Regions from separate parts of the Enterococcus sp. AZ163 genome, predicted to be linked through region 1. Evidence: predicted binding sites of a transcription regulator. Region 1 holds the regulator's gene; each other region holds the start of a gene.
The links. The regulator NrdR, encoded in region 1, represses ribonucleotide reductase genes. The targets are predictions, from matches to a motif close to ACACNATATATNGTGT.
Positions count from the first base shown of each region.

Region 2: a site for NrdR is predicted at 3,847-3,862, ahead of IGI46_RS06755 (deoxynucleoside kinase). Genes of this name have one in related genera too.
Region 3: a site for NrdR is predicted at 2,614-2,629, ahead of nrdH (glutaredoxin-like protein NrdH). Genes of this name have one in related genera too.
Region 4: a site for NrdR is predicted at 1,815-1,830, ahead of nrdD (anaerobic ribonucleoside-triphosphate reductase). Genes of this name have one in related genera too.

Region 1 covers NZ_JBIPAO010000001.1:2,561,857-2,566,918, forward strand. Annotated here, with positions in the region: gene polA (DNA polymerase I) at 1-78, shown strand, start outside; gene mutM (DNA-formamidopyrimidine glycosylase) at 124-954, shown strand; gene coaE (dephospho-CoA kinase) at 960-1,559, shown strand; gene nrdR (transcriptional regulator NrdR) at 1,654-2,142, shown strand; gene IGI46_RS12205 (replication initiation and membrane attachment family protein) at 2,207-3,535, shown strand; gene dnaI (primosomal protein DnaI) at 3,535-4,461, shown strand; gene IGI46_RS12215 (tRNA (adenine(22)-N(1))-methyltransferase) at 4,576-5,062, shown strand, end outside.
Region 2 covers NZ_JBIPAO010000001.1:1,401,743-1,406,804, reverse strand. Annotated here, with positions in the region: gene infC (translation initiation factor IF-3) at 1-394, opposite strand, end outside; ribosomal protein L20 leader region at 433-564, opposite strand; gene IGI46_RS06765 (FUSC family protein) at 752-1,807, shown strand; gene IGI46_RS06760 (magnesium transporter CorA family protein) at 2,153-3,058, opposite strand; gene IGI46_RS06755 (deoxynucleoside kinase) at 3,172-3,828, opposite strand; gene mvk (mevalonate kinase) at 4,085-5,029, shown strand; gene mvaD (diphosphomevalonate decarboxylase) at 5,022-5,062, shown strand, end outside.
Region 3 covers NZ_JBIPAO010000001.1:2,011,887-2,016,948, reverse strand. Annotated here, with positions in the region: gene feoB (ferrous iron transport protein B) at 1-1,861, opposite strand, end outside; gene IGI46_RS09525 (FeoA family protein) at 1,862-2,332, opposite strand; gene nrdH (glutaredoxin-like protein NrdH) at 2,695-2,913, shown strand; gene nrdE (class 1b ribonucleoside-diphosphate reductase subunit alpha) at 3,035-5,062, shown strand, end outside.
Region 4 covers NZ_JBIPAO010000001.1:1,874,684-1,879,745, forward strand. Annotated here, with positions in the region: gene nrdD (anaerobic ribonucleoside-triphosphate reductase) at 1-1,709, opposite strand, end outside; gene IGI46_RS08870 (ABC transporter ATP-binding protein) at 2,094-2,882, shown strand; gene IGI46_RS08875 (FtsX-like permease family protein) at 2,851-4,875, shown strand.

The DNA.
Region 1 (5,062 bases):
ATGGAAAATACTGTACAGCTGGATGTTCCATTAGTTACTGATAGCAGTTGGGGAAAAACTTGGTATGAAGCAAAATAACTAGAAGCTGGAATTTTTCCAGCTTTTCCCTTAGGAGTGAAAAAAGTGCCAGAACTACCAGAAGTTGAAACAGTCCGCCGTGGATTAGTTTCTTTAGTTATAGGAAAAACTATTCGCAGGGTCGATGTTCTTTGGCCCAAAATCATTGAATCCCCAGAAGTTGATCAGTTTCGAAATGAGCTGGTAGGAGAGACTATTGAAGATGTTGGCCGTAGAGGTAAATATTTAATTTTTCATTTTACTCATTATGATATGGTATCTCATCTAAGAATGGAAGGGAAATACGAATTTTTCCCTGAAGCTACAACGTTAGATAAGCATAGTCACATACGTTTCGTTTTTACTGATGATTCTGAATTAATTTACAATGATGTGCGTAAATTTGGTCGAATGAGTTTAATGAAAAAAAATACTGGTTTGCAATATAAAGGAATTCAACAGTTAGGCCCTGAGCCTACGAATGAAACATTTGATTTAGCAGAGTTTGAGACTCGCTTAAATAAGGCGCATACGATGATTAAGCCCTTGTTGTTGAACCAAAAAATTGTTGCGGGTCTTGGGAACATTTATGTAGATGAAGTATTGTGGTTGTCAAAAATACATCCAGAGCAGCCAGCCAATACGTTAACAACTAAAGAAGTTGAAATTTTACATCAAGCGATTATTGCTGTCATTAATAAGGCAAAAGAAGCAGGTGGGACAACTATCAGAACCTATCTAAATGCTTTAGGGGAAGCCGGACATTTTCAGCAGGAGCTTAATGTATATGGACAAACTGGAAAACCTTGCCCGCGTTGTGGGACGCTCATAGCTAAAATGAAAGTTGCTCAACGTGGAACCCATTATTGTCCACATTGCCAACAACTGAAGAGGTGAAAAAAATGAGTTATGTGTTAGGGATTACTGGTGGTATCGCTAGTGGAAAATCGACAGTAGTTAATGTATTTCGCTCAGCTGGATTTCCTATTGTAGACGGGGATGTAGTGGCTCGTGAAGTTGTCGAGCCAGGTACTCCCGGTCTTTTTGCACTTGTTGAAGCTTTTGGTGAAATGATCATTACACCTAAAGGAACATTAAATCGAAGAAAATTAGGCAATCTTATTTTTAGGGATGAAGAAGAACGTAAAAAACTTAACCGAACACTTGAACCTTTTATTCGTAATGAAATTGATCGGCAGATAGAAGTTGCCAGAAAAAGTAATTCGTTAGTAATTGCTGATATCCCTTTACTTTATGAAGGACATTATGAAAACAAAATGGATGCTATTGCTGTTGTTTATATCGATCATGCTACTCAATTGAGACGTTTGATAGTTAGAAATCAATTATCAGAAATGGAAGCAATGAACCGAATTAACAGCCAAATGCCTCTAAATAAAAAAAAGCAGCTGGCAGATGTTATTTTTGATAATAGCGGAACTTTAGAGGAAACAGCTGACCAAGTGATAAAATGGTTAAAAAAACAAGCCTTTATTGAATAAAGATTCGAAAAATGGCATAACAAAGCTTTTTTTAGCCATTAGGATATGATAAACTCGTGTTACAATAAAATACTATCATCTGAGAGGTGAAAAAATGCGTTGCCCAAGATGTAATCATAATAACTCAAGAGTCATTGATAGTCGTCAAACCGATGATGGACGTGCCATCCGAAGACGCAGAGAATGTGAAAATTGCGGTTTCCGTTTTACAACTTTTGAACGGATTGAAGCTGCACCGCTTTTAGTTGTTAAGCGTAATGGCGATCGGGAAGAATTTAATCGCGACAAGATTCTGCGCGGGCTAATTCGTTCGGCCGAAAAACGTCCTGTTGCCATGGAGCAAATGGAACAGATTGTTGATCATGTAGAAAATCGTGTTCGCGGTTTAGGTGAAAATGAGATATCTACCAGTTTAATCGGTGAATATGTTATGGAAGATTTAATGAATGTTGATGAAATTGCATATATTCGTTTTGCCAGTGTTTATCGCCAATTTAAGGACATGTCGGTGTTCTTAAAAGAATTACAGGAAATCGTAGATAAAGCCAAATCTGCTGATGGAAAAGAACAGGATTTGTTTTAAACTTTGACAGGAACTGAGGCAATTATCGAACTGATTGTTACTGAATATTTTAGGGGGCTAGTTTGTGACATCTGAATTAAAGCCAACGACTATTTACTCCGTCTATGGCAGTCCTCTGCTGGATGAGAGCCGCCAGCAAGCACTATTATTTTTATACCAACCGATTATAGGTGCGGAAGCTCTGAGTCTGTATTTAAACCTATCTAGCGACATTACAGTCGAAGGAAAAAGCCCTGAGTTGATGCATGCTGATTTATTGGCCGCCATAGATAACGGGTTAGCTGCAATGTTGAAAGCCCGTGAAAAGCTGGAAGGTATCGGCTTGTTAAATACTTTTCAGAAAGAAGATAATGAATTGGGGATGACGCTATTTTATCAATTAATTCCTCCGTTAATGCCTATCGATTTTTTTCAGGACGCATTAATGTGTTATTTGTTAATGGAAAAAATTGGTGAACGCCGTTTTCAACGATTAGTTGAACGTTTCCGTCCAAAGGTAGTTCCAACAGAAGGATTAACCAACATTACAAAACGGTTTCGCGATAGTTATCGATTTGAAGAAACGAGGTTTGCTGCGAATACGGAACTATTTGATGATACCCATGATAAATTTATTCAACCAAAAGTAGCAGCTAGTACTTTTGACTGGACCTTCTTCAATCAGCAGCTAGAGAAGTTTAGTTTGACATTAGAGGAAGAAGATCAAAAAAAAATCGAAGCTTTACATCAAATGTACGGGATTGATGAAATGGAAATGCTGGATTTTGCTGTAAAATCCAGTGAACAAAATCAGATTCAGTTAACTTTTTTAAGAAATTTAATTGTAAAAAGCAAACAAATAAAATCCGTAGACGGTGAGACAGAAGTACAATTAGCTGATAATCGAAATTTATCAGGAGAATTTTCAAAGGCCGAACAGGAAATAATTCGTCAAAGTGAAAGGATACCACCAATCAAATATCTGCAGGCAATTAAAAAGCAAAAGGGTGGGTACGAAACTAATCAAGAAATTCGCTTGATTGAAGATTTGCTGAGTCGTCACTTATTTCCAAATAGTGTAGTGAATATACTAATTAACTACATATTAGTGATTCAAAACCAGGCAGTAATTAATCAAAACTATCTGAATGCAATCGCTAATGATTGGGCTCAAAGGAAGATTCAACGACCGGAAGAAGCCATTGTACATGTTCGTCAAGCAGACCAAAAGCTGGTCAAGAAAAAGACCACCAATCGCCGTAATAATGCTGCTGGTCGGAAGGCACAAGGTAGAAAAGAAATTCTGCCGACGCACATTAAAGAACCACCAAAAGAGAAGAAGATTAGTCCAGAAAAAGAGGCCGAGTTGAATCGCAAGCTGGCGGAATATCTGAACAAAGAGGGTGAGAGCTGATGGAAGATGTAGGCAAAGAACTGAATCGAATTATTAAGTCACGTGGAGTAGATGGCAGGTACCAGCAAATGATGCAGGAAGTACTTCAAGATTCCGATGTACGTGATTTTATAGAGCGACATAAGGCAAAATTGACACAAGAAGATATCGAGAAATCCTTTGCCAAGCTGTACGAATTTGTTCAAGAAAAGAAAAAATTTTTGGCAGATGATCCTACTATGATCGCTCCTGGATATGAACCTAAATTAACGCTTAATTTTCATTTTATTGATGTAACCTATGTTCCTACTGATGAATTATTGATGCGCAAAAAAGAAGAAGAGATTCGCAATCGAATTAACTCGGTTGATATGCCTAAAGATATTCGTCAGGCATCGATTCGGACCTTTGAAGTGACTTCTGGTCGAAGTGAAGCATTAGAAGCTTCTTTAGATTTCATAAACCAATATAATGCTGCTCCAAAGGATTTTCATAAAGCATTATATTTAGTAGGAGATTTTGGAGTTGGAAAAACTTACTTGCTAGGAGCCATGGCCCATGAGCTAGCAGTAAAAGGGTATGAGACAACGTTAGTTCATTTTCCTACTTTTGCTGGTGAAATGAAACAAGCGATTTCTACAGATAAAGTTGGACCGAAATTAGACAGCGTTAAGCGGGCTCCAATTTTAATGATCGATGATATTGGAGCTGACTCAATGAGTGCTTGGATTCGAGACGATGTTTTAGGAGTCATCCTTCAATATCGCATGCAAGAACAACTGCCTACTTTCTTTTCATCAAATTTTGACATGATACAATTGGAGGAGCATCTATCTGTGACGCAGCGGGGAGATGAAGAACCATTGAAGGCGAAACGAATTATGGAGCGTATTCGTTATTTAAGTCGTGAGATTTGGATGATCGGTGAAAATCGTCGAAATGGCTAAAAAAAGAATTTACTGAGAAGAAACAAAATACCTCATTAAAAAGCGAAGTTGACTCGCCTTTTTTTGAGGTTCTTTTTTTGATGAGTGCTATAATCAATGATAGGAAGTGACGAAATGAATGCTAATGAATTATCGCCACGCTTACAAGTAGTGGCTAATTATGTGCCAAAAAAAGCTCGACTAGCGGATATTGGTTCCGACCACGCATATTTACCTGTAGCTTTAGTGCGGAATGAAAGAATTCAGTATGCGATTGCTGGTGAGGTGGTTCAAGGTCCGTATGAAGCAGCAAGAAAACAAGTATCTAAAAATGGATTAGAGCAGTTTATTGAGATACGCTTAGGTGATGGAATGGAGGTTGTTTTCCTAGAAGATAACATCGAAACCGTCACAATTTGTGGAATGGGCGGTGTTTTGATACGAGATATTTTAGAGCGCGGAAAAAGGATGCATCGTTTTTCAGGCAAAGAAAGATTGATTTTGCAGCCTAATGTTGGTGAAAAACAATTGAGAGAGTGGTTAGCAGCAGAGGGCTACACAATTATTGCTGAGACAATTCTTGAAGATCATCACAAGATCTATGAAGTGATGGTAGCTGAAA
Region 2 (5,062 bases), 1.2 Mb from region 1:
TGTGGGTAATGGCACGGCCCTTGAAACGGATAGAAGCTTTCACTTTATCGCCTTTTTCTAGGAATTTACGTGCATTACGAAGTTTTGTATTAAAGTCATTCACGTCGATTGTTGGACTTAAACGAACTTCTTTGATGCTAATCACTTTTTGCTTCTTACGAGCTTCGCGATTTTTCTTCTGCATTTCAAAACGGTATTTTCCGTAATCCATGATCCGTGCTACTGGTGGTTTCGCACCTGGAGCTACGAGAACAACATCAAGGTTTGCTTGTTCAGCGATTCTTAATGCTTCTGCTTTAGACTTCACACCTAATTGTTCGCCATCTTGTCCGATCAATCGTACTTCGTGAGCACGAATGCCGTCGTTAACCATCATATCCTTTGCTATGGTCATTCACCTCCAAAATTTTTGAGAGAAAATAAAAGCCGCATTCGGCACAAAAAAAACGAGTTCATACTGAACCCGCAACTTAGCCATACTTATCTACTAAAGACAAGTCATTAACTATCTAGCCCAGCGAGATGTTCGCGTAAGGCGAGAAGCGGGTGCTTCTGCTTTCATTTCTCAACTTTTATAGTATACAGGGATTCATACTAGTTGTCAATCCTTTCATTACTAGAATTTCTTATTTTCAGAAAGTTCGGTTGTTTTTCTTTACATTTCTGTGCTAAGCTTAAAGAGAAGCTTTTCCTTTATACAAAAAGATACGCTCCTTACTAAGTACATATTAATAAGGAAAGAAGTGATAAAATGGAACGTTCTTTTTTTCGCGAATTAATTCATTACAATCAACCAAAGGATTCCTATATTCGACTGATCGGTGCCGGTCTTTGTATGATCAGTGTCCTCTTCACCGGCTATTTTACTCACCAGCTAGCCATCGCCAGCTTCGGTTCTTTAGGTATTTTCACTTTTTTATACTATCAGCCTTTGCCATTAAAACAGTTGGTGCTTCGGTTAAGTTTAATTGGTATTTTCTTAACTGTTGGTAATTTTGTCGGCATGCTTTCCACCCACTGGCATTGGACCGCCCCATTATTTGTTGCCTTGGTAGGCTTAATTGGACGATTCTTTTTCCGTTTATATGGCATTGCCAAACCAGGTGCCTTTTTCATTGTCATGGTTTCAGCCATGGGAGCCAGTACCCAAATTCCTTTACCTAAAATTCCGGTAATGAGTTTTTACTTTCTTATCGGTGTCTGCTTTGCTATTTTCTTTGCTACTCTGTTGCATTTTTTCGACAAGAGAACACCGCAAATTGAAGTGAAGAGAAGCCTGAATGAACGTTTGAATGATGACCCTTCGGTACTGATCGATAGTTTATTCTATAGTTGTGTATTATTTTTTGCTGTTTATTTAAGCATGGGACTCCAATTGAAGAATCCTTATTGGTTAGTAGTTTCCTGTGCAGCAATCTTGCAGGGAGATAATCTGCGGGCGATGCTTCATCGGAATATTCAACGGATCTTCGGAACATTAGTAGGCTTAGTGATCGCGGCAGGGTTGCTGAATCTGCCTTTGACAGTGTTTGAAACTTTGCTAGTAATTACAGCTTTGTTTGTCACAGTGGAATTTTTTATCAGACGCAATTACGCCATTGCTCAATTCTTTACTACACCTATGTCATTAATGCTTTCCATGCTAGTACGGCAGCAGTATTTATACTCATTGATTCAATATCGTTTTTTAGGAATTGTACTGGGCAGCCTGCTGGGATTTGGTGCAGCTTGGATCATGACCACTGGGCTCAAATTTTATAATCAAAAGTTCGATCTCCACGAAAACTTCGACAAAGAAACCGAGTAGCTGCCTACTCGGTTTTTGCTTTTCCAGCATCTTTATTTGTAGAAAACAAACTAAGAACATGGTCATTATTAAAGTAAAAATTTTTAATGATCCCCCAAGAGAAATAGACTCCGGGCTTATCTAAAATATAAACATTCGCTTACTGGTTAATCATCTAGATAATTGTCCTTTAGTATACTATTCTTTGCTAACTAACATGTCCTCTTCATCAATAAACTGTCCGGGTGATGAATCGGCAAAGTAATCTTCTACTTTCGGAATGAGTAAAATTGTTCTATCTTTTTCTTCAACACGTAATCACAGTAATTACAAACAACCCTCGTTTTTTTTACTCAAGTTGGTTTGTTACCGTATTCTCCGCCACAAAACCACGATCAGCCAGACTGAAAGTCCTAAGCTAATAAACAGCGAAATAATCCAGCCAATCTCTGAATGTTCAAAAGGCAGCGGCATATTCATACCAAAGAAGCCGGTCACAATTGTTGGAATAGTCAAGAGCAGTGACCAAATTGTCAAAATCTTCATGGTATCATTCAGATTATTGTTCAACAAATTATTGTAGGTACCTGAAAGCTGGTCCAGGATTTCACTCGCTAATTTAGTCATTTCAACTGCTTGTCTGGCTTCGATCAGCGCATCATCCAGCTCCTCTTTTTCCTTATCGGTAAAGTTCGGGAATAATCCTTGGGCTTTGATTTGCTCCAACAAAACTACATTCTGTTTCGTAGCTGTGACCAAATAAACCAGCCCAATCTCCAAATCGGAAAGCTCCAACAAATTCTTATTGGTCGTCTTTTCTCGTAATTTGGTGTTCAAAAGAACTCGCTGACTGTTTACTTCTTCAATGTTTGGGAAATAATAATCAGATATTAGAAAGAGCGTATGGAAAAGCAAGCTAGCTGTGCTTTGCTTGGGATCACGATTTAATACGTTTTCCATTAAGTCCACCACATAGTTAGTTTTCTCCGAAATAAAAGAAAATATATGATGATCCTTCATAATGAAGGCCATTGGACTTGTCTCATAATGATTGTTAGTCTTTTCCAGGTGAGCCACATTGTAAATAACCAATAATGTATGGTCAAGAGGATCATACTCTACCCGGGCCCGCTCGTTCTTATCCAGAGAATAAGTCAGCATTTCATCGCTAATCTGATAGGTCTCTCTCAATTGTTCTATTTCTTTTGTGTCCTTGGAATCGATCGTGATCCAAGTACACAAGCCTTGATTAAATGTACGGCGCGTTTCCATGCGTTCTCCTCCTCATCTTTTCTATTATATCGGTTCACCAAAGAGTTTGCACAAAAAAATGCCCAAAAGAAGCGGTACTGACCCGCTTCTTTTAGACAGTTGCTTTTACTATTTTAGATAACCGAAATATTTTGTACTTCAGAAATTTTTTCATCGATCATTTGTAGAACAATATCACGAGCATCAGCCTCTTCAACAAAATTCAGCTTATCACCATCAATTTGGATTTTAGGACTTTCGTTATAATCCTCATACCATTGGTCATAGCGATGATTCAGTTCTTTATAATAATCATAAAGTGTTGGATCAAAGCTTAGTTGTTCATAATCCCGACCACGCTTTTCAATCCGATCCAGCATGGTTTCAAAAGAAACTCGAATGTGTACCAATAAATCAGGATGTTTCTTGTGAGCCGCATAAGGCAGCTCTTCCATCATATTGGCCAATAACTCATCATAGACCTTCACTTCCGTATCAGTTGCTCGACCAAGGTCAGCATTTAAATGGAAAAGCAAGGAATCCTCATAGATAGAACGATCTAATACGTTATTATCATCCTGCATCGCTCGCTTGATACTGTCGAACCGCTTATTCAAAAAATAAATTTGCAATAAAAAGGCATATTGTTCTGGATTCGCATAAAATAATGGCAATACCTTGTTGTCTTCAATTGATTCATAAAAAGCTTGGCTGCCTAGATGTTCTGACAACATCGCAGTCAAACTGGATTTTCCTGCTCCAATAGTACCGGCTAATACAATCACGCTCATTTACCTCCAACTCGTTTCATACAAAATATGGTGTTTTTTCTTCAACTTTAATAATATACCCCCAATATCTGGTGTCGTCAATAAAAAAAGCTTTGAAACATATTAGAATTTGCCTGTCAAGGAATGTTTAAAAAAAAGTTCAGTTTATAAAAGTTTTTAACGGATTCATTTACTTGTTTGTTTTCTCTGAGTAAAATAGAAGAGATTGAATACAGAGCTGAATATTCTGTATCGGGTATAAAAAGGAGTTTTTTGAATGAAAAACATCGGTTTAGGACACGCCAGTGGAAAGATCATTTTAATGGGAGAACATGCGGTAGTATACGGGGAACCCGCAATTGCTTTTCCTTTTTCTGGTACCGGCATTACGACTACCGTCCAATTTCATCAAGGAAATGAATCATGGATTGAATCCAGTTTTTATCACGGTCCTTTAGCAAAGGCACCCCATTCAATGCGAAATGTGACTGTTTTGTTGTGGCAGCTGGTTCGTCAATTTGCCATTCAGAAACCATTTTATGTAACCATTGAGAGTACCGTTCCAGCCGAACGTGGAATGGGGTCCAGCGCAGCAGTTGCTGTCTCTATTACCCGAGCATTCTTTGACTGGCTAGGGCTGCCAACTGATCAAGAAAATATATTGTTATTTGTTAATCAGGCCGAAAAAATAGCGCATGGGAACCCTAGTGGGATTGATGCAGCAACGATTAGCGGTACGGAACCGCTGCTTTATCAAAAAGGCTTAGATTTCCAACCTTTCCAGTTAAATATGGACGCCTTCTTAGTGGTGGCAGATACTGGACACAAAGGACAAACACGCAAAGCAGTAAAGGACGTCGCTCATTTAATGGAGGTTGACCGTTTAGTAACCGGCAGCCGAATTCGACAGCTGGGTCAACTGACCAAGCAAGCACAGCAAGCCATTTTGTCTAATCAGCCCGAGTTGTTAGGGGCTTATATGACGAGAGCACAGGAACATTTACAAGCATTGGGAACTAGTAATTATGCCTTGAACCACTTAATTCAAACTGCCTTAGCCAATCAAGCGTTGGGTGCGAAATTGACTGGCGGCGGTCGTGGTGGATGCATGATTGCTTTAACAAAAAACGAAGAAAGCGGACGTCGATTGCAACAGATTCTAATGAGTGCTGGCGCACGCGATACGTGGATTGAAGGGTTAGGGGTATATGCACATGTATAAAGGTCACGCGCGAGCTTACACAAACATCGCGTT
Region 3 (5,062 bases), 550 kb from region 1:
AGGAATATCCGGCAACAGGTGTATAAGCTGCTCTTAATGCCTGCCAGATTTCCACACCATCTTCAGCTACTTCTGCATGACGATACAAAATACCAAAGGTTCCAATAACATTTTCCTTCGCAACTAAACCAGTAATAGCCGCTACTGCACCACGCCAGTCGCCCCAGCCTAAAGGTGCAAAGATTGGTGCAATCAAACCACCTAAGAAGGCTAACATACTGTCATTTTCATTCACTGATTGCAGTGAGAAGTTGTAGCTGGAAATAAACCAGATAATGATACTGGAAACAAAAATAATTGTTCCAGCGCGTTTTACAAAGGCTTTACTATGGTCATACGTATATCGTAAGGTATTACCAATTCTAGGTACATGATACAGCGGAAGCTCCATAATAAACGGTGCTGGATCCCCAGCAAACAATTTGGTTTTCTTCAAAGCAATTCCTGAAAGGACAATTGCGCCCATTCCAATAAAGTAAGCGGATGGAGCAACCCAACTACTGTTAGGGAAAAACGCTCCTGCTACCAATGCAATAATCGGTAACTTAGCGGAACAAGGCATAAAGGTCGTTAACATCGCTGTCATACGGCGATCTTTTTCGTTTTCGATGGTTCGGCTGGCCATTACCCCAGGGACTCCACAGCCAGTCGCAATCAGCATAGGAATAAATGATTTCCCTGACAATCCAAATTTACGAAAAATCCGGTCCATCACAAACGCAATCCGAGCCATATAGCCGCAATCTTCTAATAAGGCTAAACAGAAGAATAGAACCATTAATTGTGGTAAGAACCCTAAAACTGCTCCAACACCAGCAATAATTCCATCCAAAATCAAGCTCTGCATCCAATCTGCCACATTCAATGAAGCCAAGGCATTCCCTACAAAATTAGGCACTGCCTCACCAAAAAGAACATCGTTTACCCAGTCAGTACCCATTACCCCAATTGTCCGAATTGAAATATAGTAAACGAGCCACATGACAAGAGCAAAAATAGGTAAAGCCAAAAACCGATTGGTAACAACACGATCTATTTTATCAGAAACAGATAATTTGAATTCATCATGATCAACAATACATAGGGTGCGCAAATTGGTGATGAATTCATAACGCTCATTAATAATGATCGTTTCCGCATCATCACCCAAAATTTTCTCAGTAATTTTGATGGTTTCTTCGATCTCTTTTTGCTGAATACTGCTTAATGTCAACTGCTCCTGCGCCCGCATGTCGCGTTCAAACAACTTTACACTGTACCAGCGACTATATTTTTCTAACACAGTGTTGCCTAAAACTGCTGTAATTTCACTAAGAGCAGCTTCAATTCGCTTGTCATAATGAGGATAGCTGATTTCTTCAGGCGTTCCTTTTTTCGCAAGCTCTATCGCTTGTTCGACAGCCTTATCAACGCCCCAATTTTTCAAAGCACTGATACCAATAACGGGCACACCTAATGCATAAGACAATTTTTCTAAGTTAATTTGTTTCCCGTCTTTTTTGATCAAGTCCATCATGTTGACTGCTGCTACCACAGGGATTCCTGTTTCAATTAATTGCGTTGTCAAATAGAGGTTCCGTTCCAAATTCGTACCATCGATAATATTCAAAATGACATCAGGAATATCTGACAATAAATAATCCCTAGCTACCACTTCTTCTGGAGAATAGGGGGACAATGAATAAATGCCGGGTAGATCATCAATAATTACGTCATGCTGTTTTTTGTATTTTCCTTCTTTACGCTCAACTGTTACACCTGGCCAATTCCCGACAAATTGATTGGTTCCGGTCAGTACATTAAAGGTACTGGTTTTCCCACTATTGGGGTTTCCTGCCAAAGCAATATGCAATTCTGCCATTTATTCCGCCTCCTTGGCCACAACAACCATCTCTGATTCACTTTTTCTCAAGCTTAATTCATATCCACGAACCCGAATTTCCATCGGATCACCTAAAGGAGCCAGCTTCACAACCATTACGTTGGTTCCTTTAGTCAGGCCCATATCCATTAAACGGCGTTTCACCGCACCACTGCCATGAACATTGACAATTTGGCCTTCTTCTCCCACAGCCAACTGATCCAGTGAAGACCACGCCTGTTGATCTTCTGTTACTTCTTTCACGAGTATACTCATTAACAAAGACTTATCCAAAGCTACCCGGGTATTATGTAATAAAACAATGCTATTGTCGCCGGAATGATTCACTACAGCTACCTTCGTTCCAACTGTCATCCCTAAATCCTGCATACGACGCTTCAATTCACTATCCAATTGAATGGATTCAATTTGCACCACTTGATTTAATGGCGTTTCTGCTAATGTAGTCATGGCTCCTCCACCTGCTTTTCACTCTCATTAATAATGATAATCTTTCTCATTTAGAATACATTTATTGTCATTAGAAGTCAATAAAATCTTGAGCATTTCAGTTGACAAATCACTGGTTTTATAGTTTTAATCCTGTTAAAAAAGTTATTCTAAATTTTTTTATTTGCTAAAAAAAACGTTGACTAACATTGTTCTTTCTTTAAAGACGCTAAAATCTGTGTAATGGTGAGTTTTCACAGTTTTCCAAAAAACACAAACTATTGTGTATGCACTTTCTTGCAGCACAAGATGTAGTATCTTGTAATTGACTTTTCTCCTATATCTTTTATACTAGGTAATGTAAAGAAAAAGGAGGCCTTTTTATGGTTAAAGTATATTCAAAAGACAACTGCATGCAATGCAAAATGACAAAACGTTATTTATCAGATAATAGTATTCCCTTTGAAGAAGTGAATATCGACAACGAGCCTGAAGCACTAGATTTCTTGAAGAACCAAGGATTCCAAAGTGTCCCAGTAATTTTCGGTGGCCAATCTGCGATTATCGGTTTTAGACCTGATCAATTAAAAGCATTAGCTTAACCTGAAGCTTTGCAGTCGAAGGATTGCAAAGTTTCTTCTTTATAATAGCATTATGATCTGTGGACTAATTTTTCAATTGAAGAATTAGTCCAAAACTATGAATAAGGAAAGATGTGACGATATGAGCCTAAAAGACTTAGGAGACGTAAGCTACTTTAAACTAAACAATGAAATCAATCGTCCAGTTAATGGACAAATCCCTTTGAATAAAGATAAAGACGCTCTAGAAGCATTCTTTAAAGAAAACGCAGAGCCAAATACCCGTAAGTTCGCGACTGTCCAGGAAAAAATTGCTTATTTGGTAGAGCATGACTATTTAGAAGAAGCATTCATTGCGAACTATTCCCCAGAATTTATTGATCGGTTATTTACCTTTTTAGATGAACAAAACTTCACCTTCAAATCATTCATGGCGGCTTACAAGTTTTACTCACAATACGCGTTGAAAAACAATGAAGGAACTGAATATTTAGAGAGCTATGAAGACCGGGTAGCTTACAACGCCCTTTACTTTGCCAATGGTGATGAAGAATTGGCTCTACGTTTAGCTGATGAAATGATTCATCAGCGTTACCAACCAGCTACACCCTCCTTTTTGAATGCTGGCCGCAAAAGACGTGGGGAGCTCGTATCTTGTTTCCTAATCCAAGTGACTGACGACATGAACAGCATTGGACGTTCAATCAATTCAGCGTTGCAATTGTCTCGAATCGGCGGCGGCGTTGGAATCAACCTGTCGAACCTGCGTGAAGCGGGCGCGCCAATTAAGGGCTATGATGGGGCTGCCAGCGGCGTCGTTCCTGTAATGAAATTGTTTGAAGACAGCTTTTCGTACTCTAATCAGCTAGGTCAACGTCAAGGTGCCGGTGTTGTTTACTTGGATGTTTTCCATCCAGATATTGAAGTTTTCTTGTCTGCAAAAAAAGAAAATGCAGACGAAAAAATCCGGGTAAAAACTTTATCCTTAGGGGTAACCGTACCGGATAAATTTTACGAATTGGCTCGCAAAAATGAGGATATGTATTTATTCAGTCCTTACGGTATCGAACGTGAATACGGTGTTCCCTATTCTTACGTTGATATCACTAAAGAATACGACAACATGGTCGCTAACCCAAACATTCGTAAGAAGAAAATTCGTGCCCGCGATTTAGAAAATGAATTATCTAAGCTGCAGCAGGAATCTGGTTATCCGTATATCATTAACATCGATACAGCGAATAAGGCCAACCCTGTTGATGGCAAAATCGTTATGAGTAACCTTTGTTCAGAAATTCTGCAGGTTCAAACACCTTCAGCAATTAACGATCGTCAGGAGTATGATGATTTAGGAACTGATATTTCATGTAACTTAGGTTCTACCAATATCGTTAACTTGATGGAAAGTCCAGACTTTGGTCAATCGGTTCGTACGATGGTTCGTGGATTAACTTATATTACAGATGCTTCAAATATTGATGTGGTTCCTTCTATTCAAAATGGTAATAACCTTAACCACACGATTGGTTTAGGGGCGATGGGACTACACAGCTTCTTTGCTAAAAATTTGATGGTATACGGCTCAGAGGAATCCATTGATTTCACTAATATTTACTTTACCTTGTTAAATTACTGGACGTTAATGGAAAGCAACCAAATCGCCAAGGAGCGCAAACAAGTTTTCCATAACTTTGAAAAGTCTAAATATGCAGATGGAACCTATTTTGATAAGTATTTGTCAGATGAATTCTTACCTAAAACAGATAAAGTCAAAGAAATTTTTAAAGACATTTTCGTTCCAACAAAAGAAGATTGGCAAGCATTAAAAGAAGCCATTCAAAAAGACGGCTTGTACCACCAAAACCGTTTAGCTGTTGCTCCGAATGGTTCAATTTCATATATCAATGATACTAGTGCTAGCTTACACCCAATCACTCGTTTAATCGAAGAACGTCAAGAAAAGAAAATTGGTAAAATTTACTATCCAGCTCCTTACTTGAACAATGAAACCTTGCCTTATTACACTTCTGCTTATGATATGGATATGCGTAAGGTGATCGATGTCTATGCTACGGCGCAACAACATATTGACCAAGGTATGAGCTTAACCTTATTTATGCGTTCAGAAATTCCACGAGGCTTGTATGAATGGAAACATGAAACCAAGCAA
Region 4 (5,062 bases), 690 kb from region 1:
TCACTTGGTGTAGAGTATACGCTGAAGTGGTAGCCGTATTCGTTGCCCCAAGCATCTGTATGCTGCTTCAAGTCTTTTAAGATAGCCAATGTGAATTCTTTTGCTTCAGGATTGCCTTCCCAGTCGCCGCCAAAGAAAGAAGCTGCAACTTCATACAAACCGATATAACCTAGAGAAACAGTTGCCCGTTTGTTTTTGAACAATTCGTCCACTGAATCTGTACGTTTCAGCCGTTTACCGAAGGCGCCATATTGATAAAGAATCGGTGCATTCGCTGGGGTCGCTTCTTTACAGCGGTCAACGCGAAATACTAAGGCGTCTTTAGCTATTTGCAGACGTTCTTCTAGTAAGCTCCAGAACTTGTTGCGATCGCCTGCTGATTCCATAGCAATCCGTGGCAGGTTTAAGGTAACTACACCTAAGTTCATACGGCCAACGTTAATCTCTTCTCCGTTTTCATCCTTCCAACCCTGCAAGAAAGAACGACAGCCCATTGGTACTTTAAAGCTGCCAGTCAACTCAACTAATCGATCATAGTTCAAGATATCTGGATACATACGCTTCGTTGCACATTCCAGTGCCAATTGCTTCACATCATAGTTCGGATCAGCTGCGTCCAAGTTCACACCACGACGTAGAGTGAAGATTAATTTAGGGAAAATCGCTGTCCGCTTTTCAATGCCTAAGCCGTTGATCCGGATTTGCAGGATCGCTTTTTGGATTTCCCGTTCAAACCAGTCAGTTCCCAAACCAAAGCCTAAGGAAGTAAAAGGTGTTTGCCCATTGGAAGTAAATAAGGTGTTGATTTCATACTCCAAGCTTTGCATTGCATCATAAATATCTTTACGAGTCTTTTGCTTAGCAAATTCTTCACGGCGTTCAGGATTGTCGATCCATTCTTCGGCATCCTTCATGTGTTTTTCGTAGTTTAAGCGAGCAAATGGTGCTAATAGCTCATCCACTCGATCAGCCGAGCAACCACCGTATTGGCTGGAAGCCACGTTTGCAATAATTTGTGAAATTTGAGCAGTGGCTGTTTGGATAGATTTTGGACTTTCAACATCGGCATTTCCAATCTTGAATCCGTTATTCAACATGCCCTTGAAGTCAATCAAACAGCAGTTGGTCATTGGCGTGTATGGATGGTAATCTAAATCATGATAATGAATGTCACCTTTTTGGTGTGCATTCGCTACGTGTGGTGGTAACATCTTCAAGCCGATAGACTTACCAACGATTCCGGCAGTTAAGTCACGCTGAGTATTGAAGACATCGCTGTCCTTGTTAGCATTTTCGTTAACGACTGATTGATCCTTATTGATTAATTTACCAATTGTGAAGTTGATATCTGTTGCTTTACTGCGAGAAAAATCTCGTTGGGTACGATAATGTATGTATTCCTCAGCTAATTCATACTCATTACCTTCTAATAAAATGTGCTCCACAATGTTTTGGATTTCGTAGATTTTTACATTATCTGTAAATCGTTGAGCAAGCTCAGCATCTACCCGTTCGACAATTGACTGGATACGTTCATGTGCCATAGGATCAATTGTTCCGTGAATTTTTGTTTCTGCCTTAATCAATGCATCATAGATTTTTTTATCATCGAAGGCCACGTGACGACCGTCTCGTTTGATGACTCTCATACTTTTGAGAGTAGGTTGAAAATCGTTGATTGCAGTGTCATTGGTTCGGATTTCCATCATATCAACCACTCCGTTTCTTCTTAAATTCGACTAGTTAATCATATAGCATTTTGCGCTAAGATGCAACGATATATAGTGGGTATTTTGGTTAAAAAACGAAAAAGCACACTATATATAGTGTGCTTTGTGATTGAAAAGTTCAATGAAAACTACGGGTCATCATATTTAATTGTCTTTGCTTTTGTGAAAAATAACGCAAAAAAAAATCCTTCACATGACAAATTTGTCAGACGATCACTAGACGTTCGTCACCTTATTTCGCCTTAGATATGATACCATAAAACTAACTAAGAAAACATTAGAATTTATGAGGAATCACACAAATATTTCTTTAAAGGAAGTGGGAAGCACGAGCTGACGCGCTTTGTCGGAGTGCAAAATAATATGAAGAAAATGATTGACGTTCAACATCTGAGTAAAAGCTACGGAAATCGCAGCAATAAAGTCAGTGTGCTAAACGATTTGAACTTCTCAATTGAAGAAGGAGAGTTCGTTGGGATCATGGGACCCAGCGGAGCCGGCAAGACGACATTGATGAATATTTTATCTACTATATTACTACCCACTATGGGAACTGTCCGTATCGATGGCCAGAACATTACTCAGATGCGGGACAGCCAGCTGACTGATTTTCGACGAGAGAATTTAGGCTTTATTTTCCAAGAGTTTAATTTGATCGACAGTCTAAGTGTGGAAGACAACATTCTGCTACCCTTAACGGTAAGCAAAATGACCTATGAACAGATGCAGCAACGTTTGAAGCATTATGCCAGCATACTAGATATTACAGGCATTTTGGATCGCTATCCGGAAGAAATTTCAGTGGGACAAAGACAACGGACTGCTGCTGCGAGAGCTTTAATTACCCAGCCGAAGATTCTTTTTGCGGATGAACCCACCGGATCGCTGGATTCGAAATCATCAGCGGACTTTCTCCATTATTTAGCAGAGATTAACCTGCATGAGGATACGACGATCCTGATGGTAACCCATGATCCGTATACTGCCAGCTATTGCAACCGGGTGTTGTTCATTAAGGACGGCAAATTCTTTTCTGAGATTGTTCGCCGTTCCTCAAGACAAGCCTTCTTTGAAAAAGTAATCGATATGCAGGCAACCATCGGTGGAGGAGGGAAGACCAATGCTGATCAAATTGGCCTGGAAGAGTTTTAAAAAGCAGGCTAGAGGGTACTTGTTGTTTTTCTTCAGTATGGTGTTTGCTGTGATGGTGTATTATTCCTTTACGACTATGAATAATGAACAGCTGTCGCAGCGAGGAGCAGCTACAGGAAATAATATTGTAACAATGCTGGCATTAGGCAGTCTGCTGATTGTGTTAATTCTAATTTTTTTCATGCTGAGTGCCAGTCGTTTTCTGATTGAAAATCGGCGAAAGGATGTAGCGGTTTTTCATTTATACGGGTTGAAATACTACCAAATCTGTCTGCTGTTTATTTTTGAATTCTTGTTTATTGGCTTGCTGTCATTTATCAGCGGGATTCTACTTGGGATTCTATTTTCACGATTGTTCAGCATGGTCCTTTTGAAAGCAATGGATTTGTCAGTACAGGTGAAATTTTTCTTTTCTGCCAACGCAGTAGGTACTACGGGTCTTGTGCTATTAATTATTTTAGGTTTGGTTTCACTGCAGACTCTATGGCTGGTATCAGGCTACCGGCTATCGTCTTTTCGAAAAGAGGAGAAGCCGCGACGTAGAATTTCTCACCTGAACGTGGGGCAAAAAGTGCTTGCCATTTTAGGTGCACTATTTTTAATTTCGGGATGGACGGCTGCCGTTTTCTATATAAAGGTAGTTAATTTGTTCATTCAGCAATTCGGTTTTCTGCGAGCGAACCTCAACACCATGCTAGGCATTTTTGCTGTTTGTGTGGTAGGAACATATCTTTTTTACAATTACACCTTACGTTGGTTCTATATTCGCAGGACGAGCCAAAGTTATCACAATTTGCGGGTGCTTTCTCGCAGTGAAGGGTTGTTTCGTTCGTACCGGGAGCGCAACTTTTTGGGAACAGTCACGATTTTCTTAGGCTTGGCTTTGACCTTTCTAGGGGCAACAGCGGCTACTGTTTCGATTCAGATGAATCGGGTAACCGAAGTGGCGCCGGTGTCTTTGATGATGGATCGAGGAAGCTTTGAACAAGTAGCACCTATAATTCAAGAAAAAATGCCCTCCTTTGAACAGCAGACACTTACGTTTAAGTCCGTTGGCGGTATCCAGCCGCTTATGGTTACTGGGGAAGGAGTGGAGGAACGTCCAGAGGTTATTGATCTAGTTGCTTTATCAACTTATCAGAAATTTCAACAGCTGAGTCTTCGGCTTGCAGATATTCAGTTAAAAGATACTAATGACGCAGTGATGCTGACACCATTCCAACCTGTTTTTAGGGAGTACTGGCACTACAGCCGTACGGTTAATTTAATGGACGAAAAGCTAGAGGTACGGCGCTTGGAAACCAATTATATGGGAGATCCTTCACTACACTATGGACAAAATTTATTGGTGGTATCAGATGAGTTATTCCAAAAAGTAAATGGGATTACTTATCAGTTGGAGGCTGTAAATGTTCCAGATGATCAGGAAGCTAAGCTAAGTCAGCTAGTGGAAAAGAAAATCAATTACGACTGGATTGATCCGATTACGTATGAGTTAAACTGGAAGGACAAACAGCTAACTGGGGAATTAATTTCAGGAGATGATCACAGCAGCAATCCCAATCGCTTTGCTACGTATCGAGCAAATTATGTTTCGTATGAAGAGACTTATCGTACCAGTCGCAGCAGTGCCGGCCTGTCTTTGTTTGTCTTTACCTTCGTAGTGATGATTTTTATTGTCATTACGGCTAGTACGGTTAGTCTGCGGCAGCTTTCCGACACTAGTAACCAAAAAGAACGCTACCGTTTATTGAGTTATTTAGGAATTGGTCAAAAGGATTTGAAACAACTGATTTATCGGGAGAATCAAATGCTATTCTTTCCACCAGTACTTTTAGGATTAATCCACAGCTTCTTTGCTATCTATGTCTTTTCCCAAGTTGTTGAAAGTGCTGACTACTGGTTTGTATACCTGTTCTTTGGTATTTTATTAATCGTTTATAGTATCTTCTTCTATTTAACCTATCGTTACCAAAGAAAACTATTGTTGTAAATCACGAAATCTTGCAAGCTGAAGTTTCTCAGTCTGCAAGATTTTTTGGTGAAAGTAAGAAATATTGTTAAACTGAGGTAATGAAAAAGAGGGGAGCAACGTGAGATTAAAGGATGAGCTACGCATTAAAAAGGCGATTATTTCTTAGTTAGGTGAACCGTCAATCGTGCTAAGTAGGTCTAAAGAA